DNA from 2 places in the Cupriavidus sp. GW823-FHT07B10 genome. Region 2 is predicted to be linked to the other one. Evidence: predicted binding sites of a transcription regulator. Region 2 holds the regulator's gene; the other holds the start of a gene.
What was found. Region 2 encodes sigma-54, which starts transcription at its own class of promoters, with help from an activator protein. Its sites were predicted from a motif close to TGGCANGNAANCTGCTTT; they were not measured.

Region 1 (15,486 bases), 180 kb from region 2:
TGCCGGCGTCCGCGCCGACGCTCCCGTGCCGGCTCCAAGCGCCCCGCCCATGAAGAAAGCCCTCGTCATCGCCCCCAACTGGATCGGCGACGCCCTGATGGCGCAGCCGCTCTTTGCGCTGCTCAAGGCGCGCCATCCGCGCCTGGTTATCGACGCACTCGCGCCCAAGTGGGTCGCGCCCGTGCTCGCGCGCATGCCGGAGATCGGCCGCGTGTTCCCGTCCGACCTCGCGCACGGCAAGCTGCAGCTGTCGGCACGGCTGATGTTCGCGCAGCAGCTCAAGAACGAAGGCTATGACCTCGCCTACGTGCTGCCGAACTCGCTCAAGTCGGCACTGGTCCCCTGGCTGGCCGGCATCCCGCTGCGCATCGGCTACCGCGGCGAAGCCCGCTTCGGCCTGCTCAACGTGCGCCACGCCAACCCGCCGCGCGACAAGCGCCCGCCGATGGTGGAGCACTACGCCCGCCTGGCGCTCAAGCCCGGCGCGCGCCTGCCCGAAGACCTGCCCGAGCCGCGCCTGCGCGTCGACCCGACGCGCATGGCGGCCACCGCCGAGCGCTTTGGCATCGCCCCGCACACGCGCGTGATCGCGTTCTGCCCGGGTGCCGAGTTCGGCCCGGCCAAGCGCTGGCCGGCCGGGCATTTCGCCAGGCTCGCGCAGATGCTGCGGCGTTCCTACCCGTATGCGCAGATGATCACGCTGGGCTCGGCCAAGGACGCCGAGATCGCCGCCGAGATCGTCAGCGAGGCCCCGTTCGTGCGCAACCTGTGCGGCCAGACCTCGCTGGATGACGCCGTGGACCTGCTGGCGCTCTCCGAAGCCGCAGTCTGCAACGACTCCGGCCTGATGCACGTCACCGCGGCGCTGAACCGGCCCCAGGTGGCGGTGTTCGGCTCGAGCGACCCGCGCCACACGCCGCCGTTGTCACAGGCAGCGAGTATCATGTGGCTGCAACTGGAGTGCAGTCCCTGCTTCAAGCGCGAGTGCCCGCTGGGCCACCTGCGCTGCCTGAAAGAGATCGAACCTGAAATGGTGTTCGTCGAGCTGCGCAAGCTGCTGCACCGGCCCTGACCTCACTGCCCTCGCCACTTCTACTGCCACCATGCCTCGCTTTGCCCGCCTGTTCGATTCCGCCGAAGACATCGTCGAAGCCTTTCGCGAAGCGCTGAAGCTGCGCGACGCAGACGGCGCGCTGCGCCTGTGGCTGGACGAAGACTCGATCACCTGCGTGCTGCCCGACGGCCAGCGCCTGATCGGCCACGAACAGCTGCGCCAGGCCTTCCTGCAACTGCTGGAAGAACAGCCGGTGCTGGTCGATGCAATCGAGACCAGCAGCCATGCGTCGATGGCCGTGTCGATCTTCGACGTGACCGAGGCGCTGCGCTTCGGCGGCGACCGCGTCGAGGCCGACCTGTACGTGCACACCACCTATGTACTGATGCAGAACCACGAAGGCTGGCGCCTGGCGCATATCCACTGCAGCCCGGCCAACGCGGTGCAGGTTGCCGCCGTGGCCGCCGCGCCGGGGCAGGCGCTGCACTGAACCCGCATGGCCGCCGCGCCGCGGCCTGCTGCAACACCACGCCGGCATGACGCAGCTTCCGCACCACCGCCTTCCCCAGGCCGTCCACGCCGCCCAGGCTGATCCCGCCACGGCGCCCGGCCATGGCTACGGCGAAGGCGTGCCGATGCCCTGGTGGCTGCGCGGCGGCCATGCCCAGACCATCATCCCCGCGCGCTTCACGCGCCGCCCGCCGCGCGTGAGCTTCCGCCGCGAGCGCTGGGATACCCCCGACCAGGACTTCATCGACCTCGACTGGACCACCCACCCGGTGCGCCCGGACACGCCGCTGGTGGTGATGTTCCACGGCCTGGAGGGCGATTCCGGCAGCCACTACGCGCAGGCGCTGATGCATGCGCTGTCCCTGCGCGGCTGGCAGGGCGTGGTCCCGCATTTCCGCGGCTGCTCGGGCGAGCTCAACCTGGCACCGCGCTTCTACCATTCGGGCGATTCGGCCGAGATCCGCTGGGTGCTGGAACGCATGCGCCAGCGCCACTGCGCCAACGGGCGCAAGCTGCTGGTGGTGGGGATCTCGCTGGGCGGCAACGCATTGCTGCGCTTCCTGGGCGAGGACGGCACCAGCGCCGGCCACGTGCATGCGGCCGCGGCGATCTCCGCGCCGCTGGATCTGGCTGCCGGCGGCGCGGCGCTGTCAGCCGGCTTCAACCTGGTCTATACGCGCATGTTCCTGCAGACGCTCAAGCGCAAGTCGCTGGCCAAGCTGGGGCAGTTCCCGGGGCTGTTCGACCGCGACACGATGCTGGCCAGCCGCGACCTGTACGCCTTCGACAACGTCGTCACCGCGCCGCTGCATGGCTTTGTCGATACCGACGACTACTGGCGCCGCGCCGCCAGCAAACCCGTGCTGCGCGACATCGCCGTGCCCACGCTGGTGCTCAATGCGCGCAACGATCCCTTCCTGCCGGCCCGGCACCTGCCCGGCCCGGCCGACGCCAGCCCCCAGGTATGGCTGGAACAGCCCGAGCACGGCGGCCATGTCGGCTTCATGACCCCGCCCGAGGGCTGGCGCCGGCACCTGCCCCTGCTGCCCGACGGGAGCTTCAGCGGCGACATCGAATGGTTGCCGGCACGGATCCTGAGATTTTTTGACGGCATGATGTGAGGCGGGCGCAGTCCCCCCACGGCCCGCCGAGGAGACAGACATGGACGAGATCGTCAGGCAAGCCATGGCACGCTGGCCCAACGTGCCCAACGCCTACGGCTGGCTGGCACTGGACCGCCGCGGCCAGTGGCGCCTGCGCAATGAGTACGCCCAGCAGCACGGGCTTTCGGGCGACCCCATCCGCCATGAAGCGCTGATCGGCTTTATCGAACGCAACTACCTGTGCGACGAGCGCGGCGCCTGGTACTTCCAGAACGGTCCGCAGCGGGTGTTCGTTTCGCTGGGCTATGCGCCGTGGGTGGTGCGGCTGCATGAAGGCGCGCTGCGCACGACCACGCAGCAGGCCTTCACGCTGCAGGCCTGCTACGCCGACGAGCACGGCAACGTGGTGCTGGCCGGCACGGTCGAGGGCATGGCGCAAGGCAGCCCGCCGGCACAGCAGGCCGCCCTGCTGCACGACCACGACCTGGAACTGTTCAGCGGCGCCAGCACCTGGCATGGCGAAGCCTGCGGCACTGACCTGGGCGTATTCCACCACAATGGCCGCGACATCCCGATCGAGCCGGTTGCCGAGAGCGAGGTGCCCAGGCGCTTTGGCTTCGTGCGCCAGCCGGCGCCGCCGGCTGGCTGAACGCCTGCCTCAGTTAGGCATGCCCTTGCTGTCCTGCTTGTCCTCGCGGTACTGGCGCTCCAGCTGGTGCAGGCGCGCATCGACCTCGGACAGCGTGTAGAAGTCGCCGTCGCCGGCCTTGCGCGCGATCTGCAACTGCTCGATCGCGGCCTGGTAGGCGCCGTCCATCGCATACTTCTCGGCCAGCGCCTGGTGCTGCTGCAAGCGCTTGCCCTGGCCCGCGTAGGCGCGCGCCAGCAGCTCCCACCATTCGCTGCGGCTGGTCTCCTGGCGCGTGCGTTCGCGCAGGAAGCGCACGGCCTCTTCATAGCGGCCTGAGCCGACCAGGGTATCGGCATAGGCAATCGCCACCGCATGCGACAGCGGGAACGCCTTCATCGACGCGCTGGCCTGGGACAGCGCCTCGGGCACGCGGCCCTGCGCGCGCGCCAGTTCCACCGCCATCACGTCCAGCATGGGGCTGCCCGAGGAGGCGCCGGGAATATTGCCGTAGAGACGGCGCGCCTCGGCCAGCTCCTGTTCGGCGGCCGGGTAGCGGCCCAGCCGCTGCTCGGTGAAGGCAAGGCCGTAGTGCAGCGCCGGAGCACGCAGTGCCGTTGCTCCCGGCAGTTGCGTGCGCAGCGCCGCGCGCAGGTTCTGCAGGTCGCTGGGCGACGATTCCTGGATCACGCGGGCCCGCATCCGCGCAAACTCGTATTCAGGCGTGTTGGCGACCTTGCGCTTGCTGGCATGGCTGACGCGGTCCTGCATGTCGGCAATCCGCTCGGAGGTCAGCGGGTGAGTCCGCACATAAGACGGGACCGAGTTTTCCGCGGTCCCCGATGCGCGCTGCAGGCGCATGAAGAAATCGGGCATGCCCTGCGGGTCAAACCCCGCCGCGGTCAGGATCTGGAAGCCGACCCGGTCGGCCTCGCGCTCGGCCCCGCGCGAAAACGACAGCTGGTTGGCGATGGCCGCGCCCTGCCCGCCCATGGCCAGCGCCGCCGCGGCGTCCGGGCTGCGCGTGGCGGCCAGGCCCGCCAGCACCATCGAGGCCAGCGCGATCCACATCGACTGGTCCTGCGAGGTGATGCCACGCGCGATATGCCGCTGCATCACGTGGCCGATTTCATGGCCCAGCACCGAGGCCAGTTCCGATTCCGTATCGGACTGCACCAGCAGCCCGGTATGCACGCCGATATAGCCGCCCGGCAGCGCAAACGCGTTGATGCTGCGGTCACGCACCGCGAACAGGTCAAAGCCGGTGGCAAAGGTGCCCGCACCGGTCGAGCCGGAGATATTCTGGCGCCGCGCCGCCTGCACCAGCCGGTAGCCCAGCGCGTTCAGGTAATCGGACAGCAGCGGATCCGGCACGTACAGCGGGTCGCGCCGGATATCGCGCATGATGCGGTCGCCCAGGCGCTTTTCCATGTCGGGCGACAGCGACGCCGTGGACGGGTCGCCCAGGTCCGGCAGCTGCACGCCGCCGGCCTCCACCACCGCGTTGTTGGTGCGCAGGCCGAACTCGGACTTCTGGCCCGCCTTCACGCTGCGGTTCAGGTTGTCATAGACCTGGTCGCTGGCCTCGCCCGAGATGGCGGGCACCGGCTGCGGGGGCCGGGCCGCGGGCGCAGCCGCCACCGGCGTGGCTGGCGCCGGGGCCGTGCGCGGCGTACCCTGGGGCCAGGCCGGCGCCGCGAACGTCAGCGCCAGCAGCGCCGCCAGCGGCCGCCGCCATGGCGTCCATGCGCCGCCAGCGCGGCAATGGCCGGCGCCTGCGCGATGTGACGCGGAGCCGGCGGGAACAGCGTCCGCCACGGCGCCGGGGCCGCGTGCGGCAGACCTGCGAAGCGATGGGTGTTTTGGCATGTTGCTATGATAGCGGCCTCCCGTGGCCGTTCCCATCGGATGCTTCCCAGGGACGCCGGCGGCCACCAGCACGCAGTTCGCACTGAAGCTCTCGATCATGACCCAGCTCACCCATTTCGATACCGCCGGACAAGCCCACATGGTCGACGTCGGCGACAAGGCCAGCACCCACCGCGTCGCCGTGGCCACCGGCACCATCACCATGCAGCCAGCCACCTTCACGCTGGTGCGCGACGGCAGCGCCAAGAAAGGCGACGTGATCGGCATCGCCCGCGTGGCGGCGATCATGGCCACCAAGCGCACCGCCGACCTGATCCCGCTATGCCACCCGATCGGCCTGACCAAGGTGGCGGTCGAGTTCGCGCTGGACGAGGCCACCGCCACCGTAGCCTGCACCGTGCGCACCGAAACCCGCGGCCAGACCGGCGTGGAGATGGAAGCGCTGACCGGCGTGCAGGTGGCGCTGCTGACGATCTACGACATGTGCAAGGCGGTGGACCGCGGCATGGTGATCGGCAATGTGAAGTTGCTGGAAAAGCATGGGGGCAAGTCGGGGGATTGGGTGGCGGTCGGCTGACCTCCGCACGTGACGCCTGCAACACGCGCCGCGATGGGCAGTGTCACGATGTCTTACGCCAGGGTCGTTCCCCGGTAATAGAGGTAACGCCGCATTTCCAGCCGGGCCGCCGTGGCGCCGGCGCGGGACAATTTGGTATTCAATATGATTGCAGGCCCGCCGCTGGTTGCGGCCTGCTGACCCTGTCCGTGGCGTGCCATGCGGTGCGCGCGGGGATGAGGTGGATACCATGAACGGGCGCATGCTCTGCCAGATCGCCCTGGCACTCGCGGCCACGGCCGCAAGCGGCGCCGCCCTCGCCGGGCGGGCCGATCTCCACGATGCCGCTTTGCACGATAGCGACGCACGCGGCGGCTTCATCAAGACACGCACAAGCGTCGGCGTGGGCCTCTATTTCGGGCCCGGCGTGTTCTATGGCGGCTACCCGTATGGCTACCCCGCCCCGTACTACTACCCGCCCGCCGTGGTCACCGCACCCGCGGCGCCGCCGCAGTACATCGAACAGGGTCCGAACGGCCCCGTGCCGGTCCCCGGCCCGGACGGCGTAGCGCCGCAGCAGGGCTGGTGGTACCACTGCGACCAGCCCGAAGGCTACTACCCCTATGTGCAGTCCTGCCCCGGCGGCTGGCAGCGCATACCGGCACAGCCGCCGGCCAACTTCTGATGCGGGGTGACACCATGCATGCCCTGACCCGCGCCACGCTGGCCGTGGCTACCCTGACCCTCGGCGCCTGCGCCGTGATGCCTGCCGGCCCCAGCGTGATGGTGCTGCCGGGCACCGGCAAGAGCTTCGACCAGTTCCGCGCCGACGACTACAACTGCCGCCAGTTCGCCTTCGGGCGGGTGGGCGGTGTCTCATCCTCGCAGGCCGCCAACAATGCCGCCGTCGGCAGCGCCGTGGTCGGCACCGCGCTGGGCGCAGCGGCGGGCGCGGCGTTCAATGGCGGATCGGGTGCGGCGGTGGGTGCGGGCGTCGGCCTGCTGACTGGCGCGGCGGTCGGCGCTGGCAATGCCCAGTACGCCGGCTACGGCACGCAACAGCAATACGATGCCGCCTACGTACAGTGCATGTACGCCAGCGGCAACCGCGTGCCGGCCCCCGGACGCGTCGCCGCTGCGCCGCCGTCACCACGGTACTACTACTATCCGCCGCCTCCGCCACCGGTCTATTACAGCCCGTATCCGTACTACTAGGTCAGTCCCGGCGCCATTCGGAATACCGACGCGAACGGTCGCCGACCCATGCGCAGAATGCCTGCGGGCGTTCGTCTGGCGTCAGGTCGCGGCAGGCCTTCGCAATCTCGGCGTATTGCGCGACTTCATCGCCAAGGTAGTACCAGCGCAGCCGTTCCATCCACTGGCGGCCTTGCGCAGGATCGCCGGTCAGCGCCAGCAGCCATGCGGTGCGCGCGATCATGGTCGGCGTAGGCAGCAGGTGGACGGCGGCGATGTGGGCGGGCAACAACTCTGCCGCATTGGCCGGCGTAATGGTGGCCAGGCCGGCAGCGTCGGCCTGCGCGTGCTGGCGGAACCAGAAGCGCGGCATCGGCAAGGCGTTGCGGCCTTCGCTGCTGGCGTATTCGCGGGCTTCGGCGCGGCGGTAGTCTTGCCACATGGTGGCCAGCACGGCCACAGCCACCACGACAAACGCGAGCGCCAGCCCACGTGCCACTGGCATCGGCACGCGCCAACGCCCGAAACCCGACGGCTCCAGCCAACCGAGCATGAAGCAGAACGGCAGGAAGAAATAGAGATAATGCAGCGGGTATTCGAGCATCGAATGCGCGCACAGCATCGCCAGCCAGGTGAGAACCAGCACGGTCTGCTTGCGCTCTTCGCTATCGCCGTGCCACAAGCGAACGCGAATCACGCGCCATAGCCACGCCAGCAGGATCAGGCCTACGCCGGCGGTACCGACGATGCCCGTCTTTGCCAGCAGGTCGAGGATGGCGTTGTGGGCGTGCAGGGACATCTCCACCTTCACGCCGACTTGCTGCAACTGCTGGAATTGCGCCCAGCCGAACTCGCCCCAGCCGACGCCGAACCACGGGTGGGAGCGGAACATTGCCAGCGCGTGGGTCCACAGTGCGCCGCGCGCGGACATCTGGTCTTCGGCTTCGAGTTGCGCGATGGTGTCGAACAGACGCCAGTCGAAGGCTTGCCCTGCGGCGCGGATTGCGGGTTGCAGGATCAGTAGCATCGCCACCATTGCTACGGCTGCGACGAGCAGACCGACTGGCCGCTGCATTGGGTCCGAGTCGCGCCGCCCGCCTCGCGTGAGCCACGCCGCGACCAGCGCGTAGATCGCAGCGAGGCCAACATGCAGCACGCCAGTGCGCGAACCGGATAGCACGATGCCGCTTTCCAGCAGGGCCACGGCGGCTAGCCACATCGGGAAACGTAGGCGGCCACGCGAGGCCAGCCACACGGATGCCACCAGCGCCAGGCCTTCAACGGTGGCCTGGTGATTGGGCTGGTTCAGGTTGCCCCACAGGCGGCGGTTGTTGTCGTAGAAATAGCTGGAGACGAGGCCGAAGGCGCGGGGTTCGAGATGGAACAGCTGCACCCATTGCGTGAGGGTGCCCAGCAGGCCGGCGATGAAGAAGGCGGTGGCGAGGGTGTCTCCGATGTTCTGAGTGGATGCCGCAGGCGTGCCTCGGTACGACCATGCGGCGCATGTCACCGCTGCGCCCAGGAACAGCGTGAGGATGGTGGTGAGGCGGCTACCAGTGATGTCGTGATGGCCAGTGGCGCCCGAGACAAGTCCGACGACGACCAGCCAGAGAAACAGCAGTGTCACCCACGGCAGCGACACTCCAGGCGATGCCACTGGGCGGCGACCCGCATGGATCGCGAGGACGGCGAGCGCGCAGAGCGCGGCGGTCCATTCGCCGTAGAACGTCGCGAGCGGCAGCGTGTGCCGGGAGACTAGCAGGGGAAAGACGATGGCTGCGATGAGGGCAGCCGACGGGATGTTGGTCCGGGACGGCGGCATTGAGGCGCCTGGTTAGGGGAAAGGCGCATGATAGCTTGGGCGCTACCTAAAGAAAAAGCGCCCGAAGGCGCTTCTTCTTTAGGTAGCAATCAGACAGAATCAGATACCCGTTTTTGCCTTGGTACAGGGCGCGGCACCAGTGTTGGTAGCTGCCCATTTAATCGCGTTCGCGTTGCTAGTATTGTCCGGAGTCAGCGTGACTTCACAACCGAGCAGTGCAGCCTTACCCGTCATCACAACTGCCCCGGTCTTCGCGGTCAAGGTTACAGTGGCATTGGTCGGCGCCGGAAGTGCCGGATAGCCAGTGGCCGTCTTCAAGAGTACATCAGTATCGCATTTGGCATCGATTACGCCGTTATTGACTTGACTGCACTCAGCGATGGCCATTTTCAAAGGGGCAACTTGCGAATAGACGTCCGACCAACGCGACCGCGTCACATAATCCTGATACTGCGGAATCGCAATAGCCGCCAAAATACCAATGATCGCCACCACGATCATCAGTTCGATCAGCGTAAAGCCCTTCTGGACACGACGGCCCAGCTTCTTCAGTTGTTGTACCCGTTGCATGATTTGACCCCTCGAAGAGATTTTAGTTGAGCGTTGCACGTCTTCGGTTTCGTGACGCGGGGACTATTGAGCAGTAACCGTGCCAGCGGCATCCCCCATCGGTTGGGGGTGAAAAGCGACAAATTTCGTCACCCATCAGGGGGATGCATGCCGTATGCGCCAAAATTTGTCACTTGCGCTCGCTACCGCCGCGCGAAGCGACAAAATGTGCGATCACTCACATGAGTTAGTTGGCCAAGGCACCGACGGCCGCCTTGCGGCGCGCCAACGAAAAAGGGCGGCCAGCTGGCCGCCCTTCTCGCCTGGGCGAAATCTCGTCAGGCGGCCTGTGCCGACCGGCGGCTCAGCAGCTTGCCCATGATCACCACCATGATCGCGCCGGCGGCGCCGAATACCAGGTGGGCGTGCGGCACGTGGACTTCGAACCAGGCGGCGTCGACCGGGTCGCTGACCAGCATTTCGCCGGCCAGGTAGCCCAACAGCGCGGCACCCAGCACGATGATGACCGGGAAGCGCTCCATGACCTTGAGCAGCAGCGTGCTGCCGAACACGATCAGCGGGATCGACAGGCCCAGGCCGATGATCAGCAGCATCAGCTGGCTGCCCTCGGGGCCCTTCTGCGCGGCGGCGGCCACGGCCACCACGTTGTCGAGCGACATCACCAGGTCCGCGATCAGGATGGTGCGGATGGCGGCCCAGATATTGTCCTTGCCGTCGTGGCCTTCCTCATCGTCATCGCCGGTCAGCAGTTGCACGCCGATGTAGACCAGCAGCACGGCACCGACGATCTTCAGGTACGGCAGGCTCAGCAGCTTGACCGCGGCCACGGTCAGCACCACGCGCATGATGATGGCGGCGGCACTGCCCCAGAAGATGGCTTTCTTCTGCTGGGCGGGCGGCAGGTTGCGCGAGGCGAGCGCGATCACCACCGCGTTGTCGCCGGACAGGACGATATTGGTCAGGATGATCGATCCCAACGCAATCCAGAATGTGGTGGAAGACAGCAGTTCCACGGGAGGGCTCCTCGAATTTTATAGGTTGCACACCCGTCATCTGACGGGATTTCGGATGTCTCGAAACACGGACATGACTGTTTACCGCACGAACCTTTCGATTAGATTTCAATCCTGTAATGTTTCGTGCCGGAAGCCACGCCGAATCCGTCCTCCAGAATGACAATGCCCCCGCGCGGGCGGGGGCATTGCCTGGTTCGCCATTCCAGCGCTCGCTGGAATGGCGAGGTACGACTTACAGCATTGCCTTCAGCAGGCGGCCCATCTCCGACGGGTTCTTGGTCACCTTGATACCGCAGGCTTCCATGATTTCCAGCTTGGCCTGGGCGGTATCGGCACCGCCCGAGATCAGCGCGCCGGCGTGGCCCATGCGCTTGCCCGGAGGCGCGGTCACGCCAGCGATGAAGCCAACCACCGGCTTCTTCATGTTTTCCTTGATCCAGTAAGCCGCGTTGGCTTCGTCCGGACCGCCGATCTCACCGATCATGACCACGGCGTCCGTTTCCGGATCGTCGTTGAACATCTTCATCACGTCGATGTGCTTCAGGCCGTTGATGGGGTCGCCACCAATGCCGACAGCCGACGACTGGCCCAGGCCCAGCGCGGTCAGCTGGCCCACGGCTTCGTACGTCAGCGTGCCCGAGCGCGACACTACGCCGATGCGGCCCTTGCGGTGGATGTGGCCCGGCATGATGCCGATCTTGATTTCGTCCGGCGTGATCAGGCCCGGGCAGTTCGGTCCCAGCAGCAGGGTCTTCTTGTTCTCGCGGCGCATGCGGTCCTTGACTTCCATCATGTCGCGCACGGGGATGCCTTCGGTAATGCAGACCACCAGGTCCAGGTCGGCGTCAACGGCTTCCCAGATCGCGGCAGCGGCGCCTGCGGGCGGCACGTAGATGACCGACACGGTGGCGCCGGTCTGGGCCTTGGCGTCCTTGACGCTGGCGTAGATGGGAATGCCTTCGAAGTCTTCGCCGGCCTTCTTGGGGTTCACGCCTGCTACGAAGGCGTTCTTGCCGTTGGCGTAGTCGCGGCAGCCACGGGTGTGGAACTGGCCGGTCTTGCCGGTAATGCCCTGGGTGATGACCTTGGTGTCTTTGTTGATCAGAATCGACATGCTGTAATCCTTTGCTTGGCTACGAGCGGCGCGCACAGGGGCTCAAGGGAGCGCCTGCGCACCGCCCGCGTTCGCGTATGGTTGCGTTCGTGCGACGGCTTACTTGCCAGCGGCAGCGGCCACCACCTTCTGGGCGGCTTCTTCCATCGTGTCGGCCGAGATGATGGGCAGGCCCGAGTCGGCCAGCATCTTCTTGCCGAGGTCTTCGTTGGTGCCCTTCATGCGCACGACCAGCGGCACCGTCAGGTGCACGGCCTTGGAAGCGGAGATCACGCCTTCGGCGATCACGTCGCAACGCATGATGCCGCCGAAGATGTTGACCAGGATGGCCTGCACGTTCTTGTTGCTCAGCATCAGCTTGAAGGCTTCGGTCACCTTCTCGGTGGTGGCACCGCCGCCCACGTCGAGGAAGTTGGCCGGCTCGCCGCCGAACAGCTTGATGGTGTCCATGGTGGCCATGGCCAGGCCGGCGCCGTTCACCAGGCAGCCGATGTTGCCGTCCAGCGAGATGTAGGCCAGGTCGAACTTCGAGGCTTCGATTTCGTTGGCGTCTTCTTCATCCAGGTCGCGGTAGGCAACGATTTCCGGGTGACGGAACAGCGCGTTCGAGTCGAAGTTGAACTTGGCGTCCAGCGCGATGACCTTGCCGTCGCCGGTCAGGATCAGCGGGTTGATTTCAGCCAGCGAAGCGTCGGTTTCATAGAACGCCTTGTACAGGCCTTGCAGGGCCTGGCGGGCTTGCGCCACGCTCGTGTCGGGCACGCCGATCTTGCGGGCGATGTCGTCGGCTTCAGCGTCGGTCAGGCCAACCGACGGCTCGATGATCAGGGTGTGGATCTTTTCCGGGCTGTGGGCGGCGACTTCTTCGATGTCCATGCCGCCTTCGCTCGAGGCCATCAGCGCGACCTTCTGCGAAACACGGTCCACCACCAGCGAAACGTACAGTTCCTTCTTGATGTCGGCGCCTTCTTCGATCAGCAGACGGTTGACCTTCTTGCCTTCCGGGCCGGTCTGGTGCGTGACCAGCTGCATGCCCAGGATGTTCGAAGCGTAGGTCTTGACGTCGTCGATGCTCTTGGCAACCTTCACGCCGCCGCCCTTGCCGCGGCCACCCGCATGAATCTGAGCCTTGACGACCCACACCGGGCCGCCGAGCGTTTCTGCGGCCTTCAGGGCCTCGTCAACCGAGAACGCGGGGATGCCGCGCGGAACCGGCACATTGTATTTGCGCAGGATTTCCTTGCCTTGATACTCATGGATATTCATGCGTGTTTCCTTTCGGGTAGGCGTAAAAGGTAGAAGGGAAGAATCTGAAAGAAGACGAACTCTCTCGTCAGGCTGGCCAATCCTGAGAATCAGCCGGAGGTGCCGGTCGGCCGCTCGGCCGGGACAGCGTCGTTGCCATCATTGCCGCGGTCGCCATTGGCCGCGGGCGGCGCCTGAGGCGCAGTTGCGACGGCAGGTGCTGCCTCGGCCCGTACCTTGGGCGTCGGCTGGTGACCATACCAGCGCGGGTAAAACTGACGAACCACCTCGCCATCGAAACGCAGGGCGTGGCAGCCGTTCAACTGATAGGGCGGCTCCGGATTCGGGTCGTCCTCGCCGTTGTCGCGGATATTGATGACTTCACCGGCAAAGGCCTGGATCGCCGTGCTGGGCAGCACGCCAGCGGCCTCGGTCAGGTGTGAGCAACCGTGCATGCCGCCCAGGCGCTCGCGCACGGCCTTGCGAAAGCCCTTGCGCAGGTTCAGGCCGATCAGCTTGCGGTAAGCCGGGCCGATCGTGTCGCAATGAGATGGATACGGCACCCAGTCCGAGCAGGCCTCGGCATCCAGCACCGTCATTTCCTCATTGATCGTGACGCGCAACCACAGGTCGTGCAGGGGCTGGCCTACCGGGCGGACGCGGTCGCCGGCCAGTTCGATGTCGCGAGGCTTGGTGTCGGTCAGGCGCACCTCGATATCCCACAAGCCGTCCTCTCTCTGGTACGCCTCGGCCGTAATGGCGCGACGGTGACGCTGGGAGCGGTTGACGGGCTGGGACAGAGGCATGGCCAGGCTGGAAATACGGGGGCTGGGGAACGGCGGTGCCGGAGCACCGAAAACCGGGGGAGTTTAACATGCCGCGCCGCTTTGGCCGGGAACATCCTTGTGCAGCAACTGTCGCAGCGGGATTGTCGGCCGACCATGGCGCATCAGGCCTCGCCACCGTCGTCGCCGTAGTCTTCGTCCGCACCCTGGATGATCTTGCCGACGACCGAACGCGAGAACCCGCGCGCCACCATGAAGCGGATCTGCCTGGCCCGCGCTTCGGGCGTGTCCGGCGGGGTGCCGAAGCGCTTGCGCCAGACCTCACGGGCGCGCTCCACTTCCGTGGCGCGCAGCCGCTCCTGCAGATCGCCCAGTTGCTCGCTGCCGAGCTTGTGGGTCTTGGCTTCCTGCATCACGCGCGCGGTGCCGTAGCGGGCGCCGCGGCGGTGCACCAGGCTGTCGGCAAAGCGCTGGTTCGACAGCCAGTTCTCGCGCTCCAGCGCGTCCAGCAACTGCTCCAGCTGCTCGGCCGACTCGGCATGCGGCGCCAGCTTGCGCGCCAGCTCGGCACGGCTGTGCTCGCGGCGCGACAGGTAGCCGACGGCGCGGGCCTTCAGCGAAAGCGGGGGACGGGTTGCCATGGGTTGCCGGAATCTGTGGATGGAGGGGATCCGCGCCAAGCAAAAAGGCCGGGGCATCGGCGATGCCCCGGCCTTCCGGATGGCGCAATGGCCGCTGGCGCGGTCAGTCTTCGACCGCTACCGGCGTGGCAGCCGCCGTGGGGTTCATGGCCACCACGCCCAGCGCCGCGCGCACCTTGTTCTCGATCTCGTCGGCGATGTCAGGGTTCTCGCGCAGGTATTCGCGCGCGTTGTCCTTGCCCTGGCCGATCTTGTCGCCGTTGTAGCTGTACCAGGCGCCGGACTTTTCGACGATCTTGGCGTCCACGCCCAGGTCGATGATCTCGCCCTGGCGCGAGATGCCCTGGCCGTAGAGGATGTCGAAGAAGGCTTCGCGGAACGGCGGCGAGACCTTGTTCTTGACCACCTTGACCTTGGTCTCGTTGCCGATCACGTCGTCGCCCTTCTTGATCGAGCCGATGCGGCGGATATCCAGGCGCACCGAGGCGTAGAACTTGAGCGCGTTGCCGCCGGTGGTGGTTTCCGGCGAGCCGAACATCACGCCGATCTTCATGCGGATCTGGTTGATGAAGATCACCAGGCAGTTGGTGCGCTTGATGGTGCCGGTCAGCTTGCGCAGCGCCTGGCTCATCAGGCGGGCCTGCAGGCCGGGCAGCGAATCGCCCATTTCGCCTTCGATTTCGGCCTTGGGCACCAGCGCCGCCACCGAGTCGATCACGATCAGGTCGATCGAGCCCGAGCGCACCAGCGCGTCGGTGATTTCCAGCGCCTGTTCGCCGGTGTCCGGCTGCGAGATCAGCAGGTCGCCGACGTTGACGCCCAGCTTGTTGGCGTAGCTGACGTCCAGCGCATGCTCGGCGTCGATAAAGGCGCAGGTGCCGCCCAGCTTCTGCATCTCGGCCACGACCTGCAGCGTCAGCGTGGTCTTGCCCGACGATTCCGGACCATAGATCTCGACCACGCGGCCGCGCGGCAGGCCACCGACGCCAAGCGCGATGTCCAGGCCGAGCGAACCGGTGGATACCACCTGAATGTCCTTCTCGACCTCGCCGTCGCCCAGGCGCATGATCGAGCCCTTGCCGAACTGCTTCTCGATCTGGGAGAGCGCGGCGGCAAGCGCCTTCTGCTTCTCGGCGCTCACGCCGGCACCTGCCTTCTTGTCGTCCATGGTCGTCCTTGAATCAATGGTGTATAAATAGGCCGCATGTGGCGCGGCACCGGCATTTTCCGGCTCCAGCGCCGGCCCGGCTGTCTGCGCGGCCGCTCTCCAGGGGGTCTCCCCGGGCAGCCCCAGCGGAACGTGCGGGTACTGTATAAAAAAACAGTATGCTTGGCAAGCCCCATCGCGCCCCATTCCGCCGGCGCCGGCTATGCCGGCC
Region 2 (15,486 bases):
AGCTGACGCGCGGCCCGTCGGTGATGACCGCCAACGGCCTGATCTTCAACAACGTCACGCGCGAAGTACAATTGCTCGGCAATGTACGCGGCACCATCATCACCGGGCCGACCCCTGGCCGCGCGCCGGGGTCCTGAGCCCCGGCCCGGGGGCCGCACCAACCCGCACCAACGTACCCAGACGCCCTCAAGCAACCCTGCCAACATGACTGCTTCCCTGACGACATCGTCCCGTCGACGCACCGCCCCGGCCCTGCTCGCCCTGGCCATGGCCTTCGGCCTGCTGGCCCAGCCCGCCCTGGCCGAGCGCGCGGACCGCGACAAGCCGATGGTGCTGGAGGCGGACAACGCCAGCTATGACGACGTCAAGCAGATCTATACGCTGACCGGCAATGTGGTGCTGACCAAGGGCACCATGATCCTGAAGTCCGACGCCGCCGAACTGCGCACCGATCCCGAGGGCTACCAGTTCGCGGTGGCCACCGCCAAGCCGGGCAAGCAGGCCTACATCCGGCAGAAGCGCGAAGGCGTCGACGAATACATCGACGGCTGGGGCGACCGCATCGAGTACGACGGCAAGCAGGAGTACTCCAAGCTGATCGGCAATGCCCGCATGGCGCGCCTGCAGGGCGCCAAGCAGGTCGACGAGATCCGCGGCGCGGTGCTGACCTACGACAGCCGCAAGGAGTTCTACACGGCTGCCGGCGGCGGTAGCGGCGATGCCGCGGCCGCCAATCCGTCCGGCCGCGTGCGCGCGGTGCTGTCGCCGCGCCAGGACCAGAAGGCCGGCGCCACGGGCAGCGGCGGCTCGCCGCTGGACCTGAAGCCGGCGCCCGCGCCTGCCAACAAACCCTGACGCCTGGCGCCGGCTGCGTGCATCGCATGCGGCCGGCGCCAGAAACGCCTGAACGCCAGACTGTGCCAATGACCGATACCGCAACCATCGCCGACAAGCCTTCCGTCGAAGCCTCCACCGTCCTTGCCGGCGGCAGCACGCTGGTCGTGCGCCACCTGAAGAAACGCTATGGCTCGCGCACGGTGGTCAAGGACGTCTCGCTCGACGTGAAGAGCGGCGAGGTGGTCGGCCTGCTCGGGCCCAACGGCGCGGGCAAGACCACCTCCTTCTACATGATCGTGGGCCTGGTGGCGCTGGACGAAGGGGATATCGTGCTCGACGGCGACCACATCAGCGGCCTGCCGATCCACGAGCGCGCGCGCATGGGGCTGTCGTACCTGCCGCAGGAAGCCTCGGTATTCCGCAAGCTCAACGTCGAAGAGAACATCCGCGCGGTGCTGGAGCTGCAGGTGAGCAACGGCAAGCCCCTGCCCAAGGCCGAGATCGAGCGCCGCCTGGATTCGCTGCTCGACGACCTGCAGATCGCGCACCTGCGCAACAACCCGGCGCTGTCGCTGTCGGGCGGCGAGCGCCGCCGCGTGGAAATCGCGCGCGCGCTGGCGTCGTCGCCGCGCTTCATCCTGCTGGACGAACCCTTCGCCGGCGTGGACCCGATCGCCGTGGGCGAGATCCAGCGCATCGTCAGCTTCCTCAAGGCACGCAATATCGGCGTGCTGATCACCGACCACAACGTGCGCGAGACGCTCGGCATCTGCGACCACGCCTACATCATCAGCGAAGGCACGGTGCTGGCCGCGGGCCAGCCCGAGGAAATCATCGCCAATGACGCAGTGCGGCGCGTCTACCTGGGCGAGAACTTCCGCATGTGATGCAGCGGCCTGCCATGGAGCGGCAGGCCTATTCGCGGGCGCACGTGGGCCTGCCACAGCCAGCAGCGATCAGACCGCATAAGCGATAGCAATTTCCGTTCCAACAACGGAAAGATGCGCATAGAATAGGTCGCATGAAACCGTCGCTACAGCTCCGCCTTTCCCAGCATCTGGCCCTGACCCCGCAACTGCAGCAGTCGATCCGGCTGCTGCAGCTTTCCACGCTGGAACTGCAGCAAGAGGTCGAACAGGCACTGACGGAAAACCCTCTGCTCGAACGCGAGAACGACTGGATCGAAAGCCCGCTGCGCGTGGCGGCCGACGGCTCGGTCAACCTGCAGAGCGCACCGGCGCCCGCGCCGGCAGAGCCGCAGGGCAATGGCGAGGCCCGCGCCGACGGCGCGGCTGACGACGACAGCTATGGCGACAGCGGCAACGGCGACGACTATGGCAGCAGCGACTGGAGCCTGGACGACTTTGCCCGCCGCCCCCAGGGCGACGAGGACGAAAAAACGCCGATGCAGCTGCGCGAAGCCGAGCCAACGCTGCGCGAGTACCTGATGGAACAGCTCACGCCGCTGAAGATCTCGGCGCGCGACAAGGGCCTGGCCATCTTCCTGATCGAATCGCTCGACGACGATGGCTACCTGAGCGCATCGCTTGAGGAGATCTGCACGGAGTTGCCGGAAGAACTCGAGTTCGAGATCGAGGAGGTCCACGCCATCCTCACGCTGCTGCAGAGCTTCGACCCGCCCGGCGTGGGCGCGCGCAACGCCGCCGAGTGCCTGGCCCTGCAGTTGCGGCGCCTGACGCACCCGCAGCGCGAACTGGCCCTGAACATCGTGACCAACCACCTGGAGTTGCTCGCAGTACGCGACTACACGCGGCTGAAGAAGGCGCTGCAGGTGGATGAAGCGGCGCTGAAGTCCGCACACGAACTGATCCGCTCGCTGGCGCCCTACCCCGGCCATGCATACAGCCGCCCGGAGGCGGACTTCGTGGTGCCGGACGTGTTCGTGCGCAAGGGTGGCGGCGGCTGGATCGCGCAGCTCAATCCGGATGTGATGCCGAGGCTGCGCATCAATGACATGTATGCGCAAATCCTGCGTGGCGCAAAGGGTGAGTCCGGCACCGCCGGGCTGCAGCAGAAGCTGCAGGAGGCGCGCTGGCTGATCAAGAACATCCAGCAGAGGTTCGACACAATCCTGCGTGTCTCGCAGGCCATTGTCGAGCGTCAAAAGAACTTTTTCAGCCACGGCGAAATCGCCATGCGCCCCTTGGTTTTGCGGGAGATTGCCGATACACTGGGTTTACACGAGTCAACCATCTCCCGGGTGACGACCAATAAATATATGGCAACGCCGATGGGTACTTTCGAACTGAAGTACTTCTTCGGCAGCCACGTGTCCACCGAAACCGGTGGCGCGGCTTCGTCAACGGCCATCCGCGCCTTGATCAAGCAACTGATAGGAGCCGAAGACCCGAGGAATCCCCTTTCCGACAGTCGCATTGCCGAACTGCTGGGCGAACAAGGCTTCGTTGTCGCACGCCGCACCGTTGCCAAGTATCGCGAAGCCCTGAAGATCCCCGCAGTCAATCTCCGCAAGTCTTTGTAGCCGAGCCCACCGCCTGCCTGGTGAGGCTCTTTCAGAAGGAGAAGCGCTATGAACTTCAAGATCAGTGGACACCACCTGGACATCACGCCCCCTCTGCGTGAGTACGTGGAAACGAAGCTGGAGCGAATCGTCAGGCATTTCGATCAAGTCATTGGCGTTAGTGTGCTGCTCTCTGTCGACAACCATAAGGAAAAGGACCGGCGTCAGTACGCGGAAATCAATCTACATCTCAAGGGCAAGGACATCTTTGTCGAAGCGCATCACGAAGACCTGTATGCAGCGATCGACGCACTCGTCGACAAGCTGGACCGTCAGGTGATCCGCTACAAGGATCGCGTGCAAGGCCACGACCGCGAAGCGGTCAAGTACCAGATGGCCGCAGCGCAAATGCAGCAATGACCGTGCCCGGCAGCCCCGCAGCGGGCTGCTGAATCAGGATTGAACAGGCAAGCCGCGCCAAGAAGCGCGGCTTTTTTGCGCCCTCGCGTTCCCGGTTGCCGCCGGCATGCCGCGCCCGCACTGGCGGCGCGGCCCGGCTGTGGCGCCGGAGCCGATGCTTTTCACCCGAATGAGCAAGGGTGTTCGCAAGCGCTGCGCCAAGGTGTATGCTGCGCCATACAAAGAGAGGGAATCCTGGCCGTGCCCCGCACCGGTGCACCGGCTCCCCGCCGCGGAGGCACCATTGCATCACCATGTATCTTTCTGCACCGGCTTGCCCCGTTGCGCTGCACAATGCGGGAGTAGTCGCTGCTCTATAATGGGCCGGACGCCTCCGGCCAGGCCAACGGCAGGCCGGAGCCAGCCCACTGCCCGGCGGAACGGTCCGCCCGCTAACTGAAATCCTGCGCATCGCCCATGAATCGTTTGGCCAAATTGCTGCCACCCGGCAACATCACCCTCGACGTCAGCGTCACCAGCAAGAAGCGTGTGTTCGAGCAGGCCGGGCTCCTCTTCGAGAACAACCATGGTGTGGCGCGCGCCATCGTGACGGACAACCTGTTCGCGCGCGAGTCGCTTGGATCCACCGGCCTGGGCGCCGGCGTGGCAATCCCGCACGGCCGCATCAAGGGCCTGAAGCAGCCGCTGGCCGCGTTCATGCGCCTGGCCGAACCAATTCCGTTCGAATCGCCCGATGGCAAGCCGGTATCGCTGCTGATCTTCCTGCTGGTGCCCGAACAGGCTACGCAGCAGCACCTGGAAATCCTGTCCGAAATCGCGCAACTGCTTTCCGACCGCGACATGCGTGAAGGGCTGGCCACGCTGCCCACGCCCGATGCCGTCCATCAGTTGCTGATCGCATGGCATCCCTGATCCCCTGATCCCTCAAGCGGGCCGGCACCAGACCGGGCAGGCGCCAAGGCGCTTCGCAAACCGCCCCACCAGTCATACCGCATGGAACTCACCGGCGTCACCTCCCAGTCCATCTTCGACGACAACGCAGCCGACATCAAACTCTCGTGGGTGGCCGGCCTGGAAGGTGCGGATCGCGCCTTCGATGTGGAGTTCGCCCGCGAAGCCACCTCCGCCGCCGACCTGGTGGGCCACCTGAACCTGATCCACCCCAACCGCATCCAGGTGCTCGGCAAGCCCGAGATCACTTATTACCAGCGGTTGGACGACGAGACCCGCAAGCGCCAGATGGGCGAGCTGATCCTGCTGGAGCCGCCCTTCCTGGTGATCGCCGACGGCATGGAGCCGCCGCCCGACCTGGAACTGCGCTGCACGCGCTCGTCCACGCCGCTGTTCACCACGCCGGTGTCGTCGGCCGCGGTGATCGACCACCTGCGCCTGTACCTGTCGCGTATCTCCGCGCCGCGCGTGACCATGCACGGGGTATTCCTCGACATCCTGGGCATGGGCGTGCTGATCATGGGCGAATCGGGCCTGGGCAAGAGCGAACTGGGCCTGGAACTGATCTCGCGCGGCCACGGGCTGGTGGCCGATGATGCCGTGGACTTCGTGCGCCTGGGGCCGGATTTCATTGAAGGCCGCTGCCCGCCGCTGCTGCAGAACCTGCTTGAAGTACGCGGTCTGGGCCTGCTCGACATCAAGACCATCTTCGGTGAGACCGCGGTGCGCCGGAAGATGAAGATCAAGCTGGTGGTGCAGTTGGTGCGTCGCAATGACGGCGAGTTCGAGCGGCTGCCGCTCGATTCGCAATACCTCGACGTGCTGGGCCTGCCGATCCACATGGTCAAGATCCAGGTGGCGGCCGGGCGCAACCTGGCCGTGCTGGTCGAGGCCGCGGTGCGCAACACCATCCTGCGCCTGCGCGGCATCGATACGCTGCGCGACTTCATGGACCGGCAGCGCGCCGCGATGCAGGCCGATGCAGTATCGCGCGGCCAGGGCCGCTTGCTCTGAGCGCCGGCGTTTTCATTTGCTTACAACGGCGTTGACGCAGAACGTCAACGTTCTTCAGGCATGCTCCGTTTTGTGCTGTAATGGGCATCGCGCCCGTTACGGAAGCTGCAACGCCGGCAATGGCGCGCGGCCATGAAGTTTTCCACACCCAGGAGAGCAAGCATGAAGAAATTGATCGCGATGTGCGCGCTGGTCACCCCGATGATCGCCGCCAGCGCTTTTGCACAGACCACCGCCACGCCGGCAACCCCCGCGACGCCAGCCAAGCCGGCGGCCACCGCACCGGCAACGCCGGCCATGCCTGCCACGCCCGCCACCCCGGCTACCCCGGACAAGCCCGCAGCCAACGCCCAGCAGGACAAGATGAAGGCCTGCAATACGCAAGCCGCCGGCAAGAAGGGCGACGAACGCAAGGCGTTCATGAAGGAATGCCTGTCCAAGGGCGCGTCCAAGACCCAGCAGGAGAAAATGGCCTCCTGCAGCAAGTCGGGCAAGGGCAAGAAGGGCGACGAATACAAGGCCTACATGAAGGAATGCCTGTCCAAGGCAGCCTGAGCCGCAACCAGCGCCGCAAGCTGACGACAAAAGCATGGCGAACCGCGAGGTTCGCCATGTTTGCTTTTGCGCGTGGTGTCATGACGCCTTCATCACGTGATGCTATGCTTCAGTTGCTATGCGCATCATCCTCATCACCGGCATATCCGGTTCCGGCAAGTCCGTCGCACTGAACGTGCTCGAAGACGCAGGCTACTACTGCGTGGACAACCTGCCGGCTCAGTTCATCCCGGAACTGACCCGCTATCTCGACAGCCAGGGCTATACGCACCTGGGCGTCGCCACTGACATCCGCAGCCGCGAGTCGCTCGACCAGTTGCCCGACACCGTGCGCGCGCTGGCCGCTGAGCACCAGGTCGAGGTGGTGTTCCTGACCGCCAGCACCGACGCACTGGTGCAGCGCTACTCCGAGACGCGCCGCCGCCACCCGCTCTCGGTCCGTACCGACGGCGTGCCGGGCCCGGGCGGTGAACCCGCCTTCAACGACACCGCGCTGATGGAAGCGATCGAGATGGAGCGTGCGCTGCTGAGCCCGCTGGCCGAGGCCGCGCACCGCATCGACACCAGCAATGTGCGCACCAATACGCTGCGCAGCTGGATCAAGGAGCTGATCCGCGACGACAGCCAGCGGCTGACGCTGCTATTCGAGTCGTTCGGCTTCAAGCACGGCGTGCCCAGCGATGCGGACATGGTGTTCGACGTGCGCTCGCTGCCCAACCCCTATTACGACCTGGCCTTGCGCCCGCTGACGGGGCGCGACACGCCGGTGATCGACTTTCTGCAGGCCCAGCCAATGGTGCTGGCGATGGCCGAGGATATCCGCGCCTACGTGGAAAAGTGGCTGCCGAGTTTCATTGCCGACAACCGCAGCTACCTGACCGTGGCGATCGGCTGCACCGGCGGCCAGCATCGCTCGGTCTATATTGCGGAAAGGCTTGCCAACTACTTCCGGGCGCATGGTAATGTGCTGGTGAGACACCGAGAGCTCGCACCGGCGGGCTGACGCAGGCGGGACTGCCCACTGGCATCATTGGCATCTGCGCGCCGCGTTGGCCGGCTGGCCCATTGCTGCGCGATACCCAAGCTGGCACTGCATGTCCTCGACCGACCTCTACCGTCCCACGGCATCAGAAGATCCGCCGCGGACGCTCGACAACCTGCCGCTGTTCCCGTTGCACACCGTGCTGTTTCCCGGTGGACGGCTGCCATTGCGCGTGTTCGAGGCGCGCTATGTCGACATGGTGCGCAACTGCCTGCGCGACAACACTCCCTTCGGCGTTTGCCTGATCGAAAGCGGCGAGGAAGTGGCCCGGCCGGACCAGCCCACCGTGCCGGAACTGATCGGCTGCCTGGCGGAGATCGTCGACTGCAACATGGAACAGCTGGGCGTGCTCTTGATCCGTGCGCGCGGCCGCGAGCGCTTCCATATCGTCAGCCATGACACCCGCGACGACGGCCTGCTGGTTGCGCGCGCCGAGGTGCTTCCTCCCGACATCATCGACTGCAAGCTGGAGCTGCTGGGCGAATGCCTGGATGCGCTGCGGCGCATTGTCACGCGGCTCCATGCCGAGCAACCCGACCGCCTGCCATTCGACGAGCCCTACCTGTGGGACGACCCGAGCTGGGTCGCCAACCGGCTGTGCGAGTTGCTGCCGGTGCCGCTCAAGGCCAAGCAGATGCTGATGGCGTTGCCCGATGCCGGCATGCGCATCGAGATCGTGCACCGCTACATGCGCCAGAACCACATGCTCTAGGCGCTCAGAACAGCCCGCCGCGGGCCTGGTCCTCCAGCAGCCTGCGCACCGGCGCGGGCGTACCCACCGCATCGAGATCGTCAAGCGAGATCCAGCGCTGCGCGGCTTCCGCGGCGCCGTCCTGCGCCATCAGGCTTGCGCCGTCCGCGCTCACATCGACCCGGATGGCACGGATCAGCAGGCGGAAGTGCGTGAACACATGGGTCAGCTCGCCGGTCAGTGCGGCGCGCGCGGGCTTGCCGAAGGCGCGGGCATAGTCGAGCGCCGCCGCCTCGGCGGCTTCCGTGTCGAAGGGCACGCTGTCGACCGGCATCTCCGGCAGGCTCCACAAGCCGCCCCAGATGCCGCTGCCGGGGCGCAGGCGCAGCAGCACTTCGCGCTGGCGCCGCACCAGCAGCATTACCGTGCTGCGCTCGGGGATGGCCGCGCGCGGCTTGGGCGTGGGCAGCACGCCGGTGAGCCCGTCGCGGCGCGCCACACAGTCGGCCGACAGCGGGCACGCACCGGCATCGGCCAGGCAGGCCGGCTTGCCGCGCGAGCACACCGTGGCGCCCAGGTCCATCAGCCCTTGCGTATAGGCGATCATGTCCTCGGCCTGGCGCGGGCCTGCGGCCGGCAAGGCCAGCTCGGCCAGCTGCCACATGCGCGTTTCCACCACGCGCTCGCCCGGATGGCCGTGGATGCCGAAGCAGCGCGCGAACACGCGCTTGACGTTGCCATCCAGGATTGGAGAACGCACGCCGGCGCTGAACGCGGCGATTGCCGCGGCGGTGGAGCGGCCGATGCCGGGCAATGTGGCCAGCACCGCGGGATCGGTCGGGAAACGGCCACCATGCTCGCTCACCACCTGCATAGCGCAGCGGTGCAGGTTGCGTGCGCGCGAGTAATAGCCCAGCCCCGCCCATAGCGCCATGACCTGGTCGGCAGGCGCCGCCGCCAGCGCCTGCACCGTGGGCAGCTGCGAGACAAAGCGCTGGAAGTAGTCGATCACCGCGCTCACCTGGGTCTGCTGCAGCATGATCTCCGACAGCCAGATGCGGTACGGGTCGCGCGTGTTCTGCCACGGCAGGTCGTGCCGGCCATGCTGGCGCTGCCAGTCGACCACGCTGGCGCCGAAGTCGGGCGGCACGCAGATATCGTCGGGGATGGCGGGAACAGCGCGAGGGGCTGGTTTGCGGGGCATCTGGGTGAAACGTTCTGAAGCGCGGGGCGCGCGGCGCACCAAAGGAAAAGGCGCCGCTAAGTGCGGCGCCACATGATATACCGGCTTCAGGATCAGGCCACCGCAAGGCTCGCGCTGTCGGCTGCAGCCGTCGGCCGCAGCAGCCGCTGCGCGTAGCCCTCGATACGGCCGCTGCGCTCGTCCAGGCCGTTGAGCACTTCCTCGAGTTCGGCAATGCGGCTTTCCAGCGTGTCGGTGGCCTCGTGGATGCGCTCGATCGAATCGACGCGCCGGCGCAGCTGCTTCTGGTGCTCGCGCACCTGCGCTTCCAGCGGCGTCATTACCGACTTGAGCCAGACCTCGATATCGCGGTTCAGGTCGCGGAAGTTCTCCAGCACGCGGCTGGCCATGGTGCTGAAGGCGCTCTGGACCAGCTGCGGGCGCGAGCGCGTCAGCATGCTGACCGTGCCGAAGTGCGCATGCACCAGGCGCAGTGTTTCCTCAAGCTCGGCCACGTAGCGCTCGGCAGTGAACTGCATCGGCGCGGGCAGCGTGAAGCCGTGCTCGGCGTTGAAGCGCCGGTACATGCTTTCGATCAGCTGGTGCAGCTGGCCGATCTTGTTGTCGGCATCGGTCACCAGCCTGGTCAGCTGCGCAAACAGCGCGTCCATGTCTTCGCGCAGTCCGCGCGAGAAGAAGCGCTCTTTCATCTGCTCGCGCGCGCTGCGCATGGTGAGGCGCACGTCGCGCAGTTGCAGGCTCTTGATGATGTCGGCGCTGTGGCGGCCGAAGACCAGGCGCAGCGCCTGGAACTTGCTGATGCTCTGCTCGAACTCTTCCTTCTCGCCCTGCACCCGCATCAGCATGTGCTTGACCATCGCGTGGTTCTTGCCGCGCAGGCCGCGCAGCTCGAACAGCTGCTCGACGATATCGCGGCGGCGGCTCTGCAGCAGCTGCTGCGCGGCGCGCGCCATGTCCTGCACCAGCCGGTGCGCCTGGTCCGAGACGATCTCGCGCCGGCGCGGGATCAGCTGGTCGGACAGCACGTGCTCGAACTCGGGCAGGCCGCTGCGCGCCAGCAGCTCGTCGTCGTGCGTGACCTTGGCCACCAGGCCCTTCTGCGCCGATACCGGATAGACGCGCGACTGTTCGATGCCCAGCACCTGCGCGGTGGTGGACACCTGCCGCGCGATCTCCTGCGCGATCTCGCCCGGCTCGCGCAGCGGATCCCACAGCCCGTCGATCTTGTTGAGCACCGCCAGGCAGCCGCGCCGGTGGCCGGCGCCGACATGGCTGCGCCACAGCTCCAGGTCGCTCTTGGTGACGCCCGCATCGGCGGCCAGCACGAACACCACCACATGGGCATCGGGGATCAGCCGCAGCGTCAGCTCGGGCTCGGTGCCGATCGCATTCAGGCCCGGCGTGTCAAGGATCACCAGGCCCTGGCGCAGTAGCGGATGCGGGAAATTGATGACGGCGTGGCGCCAGCGCGAGATCTCGACCATGCCCTCGGCATCGACCGCGTAGGCGGCATCGGGATCGTTCTCGTGGTACAGGCCCAGCGCCTCGGCCTGCGCCGGCGGCACGCGCACGGTCTGCACCACGTGCTGGAACGCAGCCAGCATGCCCTCGGGCGAAGACGGGTCCAGCGGCACCGAATGCCAGTGCGAAGCCGAGGTGCCGGCCTCCAGGAAGTCGGCGGTAGAGGCCTCCTGCAGGCGTGTCTCGATCGGCAGCAGCCGGATGCACGGCGGCTCGGCCTCGTCGTAGCGCAGCTCGGTCGGGCACATCGTGGTGCGCCCCGCCGACGACGGCAGGATGCGGCGCCCGTAGTCGGCAAAGAAGATGGCGTTGATCAGCTCGCTCTTGCCGCGCGAGAACTCGGCAATGAACGCGACCTTGAGCCGGTCGCTGCGCAGCACGCTCTGGATGCGCTGCACGCGGTCATCGGCCTGGGCGTCGTACAGGTCGTGCTGCTGCAGCCAGGACTGGAATTCGGCCAGTGACTGGAGGACCCCGGTTCTCCAGGCGCCGTATTGTTCGAATTGGTGGGCGAGCGTTGTCATGGAGCTGTTCGGCTGACTTGGTTTTACCTCGGGGCACGCCGCTTTCGCGCTGCGCCCGTGTTCGCACAATGCCGGCCCGACCACGGTCTACCTGCAGGCGGCGGGCCATTTTGTAACTTTTTATGACTGCGCACACGATACAGGTTTCCACGACGGTTTTGTGGAATTCACGCCCCTCAGTAATGGCTTGCACAAGGAGTGTTGCGCCGACCCATCGACAATCGCCGGCGGCGCGCATTGTGCGCCACACGGCGCCTGCCCGGGGTGGCCGCCAAGGCTCAGTGCTGGCAGTTCGGGCAGTAGAAGGTCGAGCGCTGGCCCTGCACGATCTGGCGCACCGGCGTGGCGCAGACCCGGCATGGCTGGCCGGCGCGGTCGTAGACCAGGCAATCCAGCTGGAAATAGCCGCTGGCGCCGTCGCTGCCGACAAAGTCGCGCAGCGTGCTGCCCCCGCGCTCGATTGCCTGTGCCAGGGTCTCGCGCACCGCCTGCGCCAGGCGGTCGCAGCGCGCGCGGCTCAGGCGCCCGGCCGGGGTGGTCGGACGGATGCCGGCGCGGAACAGGCTTTCGGACGCATAGATATTGCCCACGCCGACCACGATGCCGCCGGCCAGCAGCACGGTCTTGATGGCGGCGCTGCGCCCGCGCGTGTGGCGGTGCAGCCAGGCGCCGTCGAAGGCAGGATCGAAGGGCTCGATGCCGAGCGTGCGCAGCAGCGGGTGCGACGGCAGTTCAGCCTCGGGCAGCGTGCTCCACAGGATGGCGCCGAAGCGGCGCGGATCGCGGAAACGCAACACGATGGTTCCCGGTTTGGTGCCCAGCGCGGCGCCGGGCCCGGGGGCCAGCACCAGGTCAAGGTGGTCGTGCGCGCCAGGCGGCGGCGCCTCGGGCAGCACCCGCAGCGTCCCGGTCATGCCCAGGTGGACTAGCAGCCAGCCGGCCGGCTCGCCCGCCGCCTCGCTCACGCATTCCAGCAGCAGGTATTTGCCGCGGCGCTCGATCCGGCGCACCACGCGCTGGGCCAGCCGCATTTCCAGTTGCGGATCGACCGGCCAGCGCAGGCCGCGGTGGCGCACCGTGACCGCGGCGATGCGCCGTCCCACTACATGCGGCAGCAAGCCGCGCCGGGTCACCTCGACCTCGGGCAATTCTGGCATCGAACCTCTCCGTTGGTTACCGCTCAAAACTCCAGCGGCGCCTGCGGGCACCGGCCTGCGGCGCCAAGCAGCGCATTGTAGCGGCAGGCTACAATGCCCTTTATCAATGCGCTTTCTCTCATCCCTCGCCAGCGCGCGCCGGAGCAATCACTACATGTCGGACCTCATGCCGGACCTGATGCCGGACTCCACATTGCAAGCCACCGCGGGCGGCCTCCCGATCGCTTTTCCGGGCGCCGTTTCCCGCACAGCGCGCACGGCTGGCGCCCTGGCCCGGTTTTTCCAGGCGCCCCGCCGCCATGCGCGTGCGCTGGCCGCCTCGGCATTGCTGGCCCTGGCCGCCGGCGCCAGCCACGCCGCGCCGCCTGCGGGCGCCATGCCATTGCCATCGGCACTGCAGCTGGCCGCGGCCGAAAGCGAGCGCCCCGCCGCCGCCAGGTCCGCACGCAGCGCGCTGCCGTCGCTGGAGCTGACCGACGACATCGTCTATATGGTGCTGGCCGCGGAGATTTCCATGCAGCGCGGCCTGGTCGGCCCGGCCTACCGGACCTACATGGAACTGGCCCGGCAGACCCGCGACCCGCGCTTCGCGCAGCGCGCCACCGAGATCGCCTTCAATGCGCGCATCCCGCAGCAGGCACTGGACTCCGCGCGCCTGTGGAAGGAGATTTCTCCGACTTCGCCCGCGGCAGCGCAGGTGCTGTCGACGCTGCTGGTGCTCAACGGCCGCTGGGACGATGCCCGGCCCCTGCTGCAGCAACAGCTGGCGGCGGTGCCGGCCAGCCAGCGAGGCGAGGCCATCCTGCAGCTGCAGCAGCAGCTGTCGCGCACCAGCGATGCGGCCGGCGCGGCCACACTGCTGCAGGACCTGACCAAGAATGACGCCAAGCTGCCGGAAACGCAGCTGGCACTGGCGCGCGCCAGGGAAGTCGCCGGCGACGAGCCGGGCGCGCTCGCCGCGCTCGACCAGGCATTGCGGCTGCGCCCGGGCTATGAAGCGGCCGCGCTGATGGCGGCCGAGCTGCGCGCCGAGAAGCAGCCCGACGAAGCCGTCGCGATCCTGAAGCGCTTCCTCGACAAGTCGCCCGATTCGGTCAACGGCCATATCACGCTGGCGCGGCTGTATCTGCTGCGCAACGACATGCAGTCGGCCCGGCAGGAGTTCGAGACCCTGCGCAAGGTAGCCCCGGGCGACCCGCGCGTGCCGCTGGCATTGGGCCTGACCAGCCTGCAGGCCAAGAGCTACGGCGAGGCCGAGCAGTACCTGAAGGAATACCTGCAGCTGGTAGAGAAGCAGCCCACCGCCAACCCCGACATTGCCTACCAGTACCTGGCGCAGATCGCCGAGGAGCGCAAGGACTACGCCGGCGCCATCCGGTGGCTGGACCGCATCGAGGACATCCGGCTGGCGCCCGCGGCGACCGCCAAGCGCGCACAGCTGCTGGCGCGCATGGGCAAGCTCGACGACGCCCAGGCGCTCTTCGGCGAGATGCTCACCGACGCCGAGGACATCTCCGATCCTGGCCAGCGCGCGCAGCGCATGACCGCCATCCGCCAGGCCGAGGTGGCCACGCTGATGGAAAGCAAAGCCTATGACCGCGCCCGCAAGCTGCTCAACGACCGCATTACGGCCGAGCCCGACAACGCCGACTGGATCTACGAGCTGGCCATGCTCGACGAGCGCCAGAAGCGTTACGACAGCATGGAGAAGGGCCTGCGCAAGGTGATTGCGCTGCAGCCGCAGCAGAAGCAGGGCTACAACGCGCTGGGCTACTCGCTGGCGGACCGCAACGAGCGGCTGCCCGAGGCGCTCAAGCTGCTGGAGCGCGCCTCCGAGCTGGGGCCGGACGATCCGTACATCATGGACAGCCTGGCCTGGGTCAAATTCCGCATGGGCGACCTGCGCCCGGCGGCCGACCTGCTGCGCAATGCCTATTCCAAGGCGCCCGAGGCCGAGATCGGCGCGCACCTGGGCGAGGTGCTGTGGCAGCTCGGCGAGCATGACGAAGCGCGCAAGACCTGGACCGAGGCCGTCCGCATCGACCCCGAGAACGAGACCCTGGTCGACACGCTGCGCCGCTACAAGGTCAACGTGCAAGTGTCCAAGTAACCCCGCCCGCCGCGACCCGCAGCCCGGGTCCGCGGCGCCGGATTTCCGTCAGCCGGCGGACGCCGCCGCGCCGCCGTTCTCACGACCAAGCCCATGAACCGATCCCGACGCCTGGCGCTCTTCTGCCTTGGCGCCCCGCTGCTGCTGCAGGCGTGTGCCAGCGTGGCACCGTCGCGCAGCTTTGATGGCGACCAGGCCGCCGCCAGCCAGCAATACACCGGCCGCTTCTCCGCCAACTACGTGCGCTACGGGCGCGACGAAGGCGTGCAGGGAAGCTTCCGCTGGGAAGAGCAGGGCCGCAACGTGCGGCTGGACCTGGTGTCCCCGCTCGGCCAGACCCTGGCCGTGGTCACCGCCACACCGTCCGGCGCCACGCTCGACCTGCCCAACCAGCCGCCGCGCAACGCGCCAGAGGTCGACACCCTGATGGAGGAAGCGCTCGGCTTTGCGCTGCCAGTGGCCGGCATGCGCGACTGGCTGCACGGCCGCGCCACGCAGGGCGCGCCCGCGCGCACCACGCGCGACGAGCAGGGCCGGCTGGCCACGCTGGCGCAGAACGGCTGGACCGTGCGCTACGTCGCCTGGCAGGACGCAGCCGCCCAGGTGCCGCGCCGCATCGACCTGGCGCGCGACGCCGGCAGCAATCCGCTGTCGGTGCGCCTCGTGATCGATCCCCGGACGCCGTGAACCACGCCATGCATCGCAGCCAGCCCCTGCCCCCGCCCGAACTGCGCGACTGCCCCGCGCCGGCCAAGCTCAACCTGTTCCTGCACGTGACCGGCCGCCGCGCCGACGGCTACCACACGCTGCAGACCGTGTTCCAGCTGGTCGACTGGTGCGACACGCTGCATTTCCGCCGGCGCGACGACGGCGTGGTCGCACGCGTCACCGACGTGCCCGGCGTGCCGGCCGAGACCGACCTGGTGGTGCGCGCCGCGCGCGCGTTACAGGCGGCCACCGGTGCCACGTTCGGGGCCG

Region 1: the regulator sigma-54 is predicted to act here: its motif matches at 9,374-9,391, upstream of AC1Q6V_RS02725 (pilin).

Annotation. Positions count from the first base shown of each region.
Region 1 is NZ_JBXAGS010000001.1:546,769-562,254, reverse strand. Features, by position in the region: gene waaF (lipopolysaccharide heptosyltransferase II) at 50-1,072, shown strand; gene AC1Q6V_RS02765 (YybH family protein) at 1,104-1,544, shown strand; gene AC1Q6V_RS02760 (YheT family hydrolase) at 1,591-2,685, shown strand; gene AC1Q6V_RS02755 (DUF2946 family protein) at 2,726-3,316, shown strand; gene AC1Q6V_RS02750 (beta-barrel assembly-enhancing protease) at 3,326-5,164, opposite strand; gene moaC (cyclic pyranopterin monophosphate synthase MoaC) at 5,262-5,741, shown strand; gene AC1Q6V_RS02740 (hypothetical protein) at 5,971-6,405, shown strand; gene AC1Q6V_RS02735 (glycine zipper family protein) at 6,420-6,935, shown strand; gene AC1Q6V_RS02730 (PglL family O-oligosaccharyltransferase) at 6,937-8,736, opposite strand; gene AC1Q6V_RS02725 (pilin) at 8,836-9,306, opposite strand; gene AC1Q6V_RS02720 (TerC family protein) at 9,624-10,319, opposite strand; gene sucD (succinate--CoA ligase subunit alpha) at 10,555-11,436, opposite strand; gene sucC (ADP-forming succinate--CoA ligase subunit beta) at 11,536-12,702, opposite strand; gene AC1Q6V_RS02705 (DUF2889 domain-containing protein) at 12,792-13,487, opposite strand; gene recX (recombination regulator RecX) at 13,631-14,107, opposite strand; gene recA (recombinase RecA) at 14,211-15,275, opposite strand.
Region 2 is NZ_JBXAGS010000001.1:364,136-379,621, reverse strand. Features, by position in the region: gene lptC (LPS export ABC transporter periplasmic protein LptC) at 1-137, shown strand, start outside; gene lptA (lipopolysaccharide transport periplasmic protein LptA) at 205-855, shown strand; gene lptB (LPS export ABC transporter ATP-binding protein) at 924-1,724, shown strand; gene AC1Q6V_RS01890 (RNA polymerase factor sigma-54) at 1,859-3,340, shown strand; gene hpf (ribosome hibernation-promoting factor, HPF/YfiA family) at 3,389-3,739, shown strand; gene ptsN (PTS IIA-like nitrogen regulatory protein PtsN) at 4,196-4,651, shown strand; gene hprK (HPr(Ser) kinase/phosphatase) at 4,733-5,704, shown strand; gene AC1Q6V_RS01870 (PsiF family protein) at 5,867-6,259, shown strand; gene rapZ (RNase adapter RapZ) at 6,378-7,262, shown strand; gene AC1Q6V_RS01860 (LON peptidase substrate-binding domain-containing protein) at 7,354-8,013, shown strand; gene mutY (A/G-specific adenine glycosylase) at 8,018-9,196, opposite strand; gene AC1Q6V_RS01850 (dynamin family protein) at 9,289-11,241, opposite strand; gene mutM (bifunctional DNA-formamidopyrimidine glycosylase/DNA-(apurinic or apyrimidinic site) lyase) at 11,520-12,398, opposite strand; gene AC1Q6V_RS01840 (tetratricopeptide repeat protein) at 12,553-14,508, shown strand; gene lolB (lipoprotein insertase outer membrane protein LolB) at 14,602-15,195, shown strand; gene ispE (4-(cytidine 5'-diphospho)-2-C-methyl-D-erythritol kinase) at 15,204-15,486, shown strand, end outside.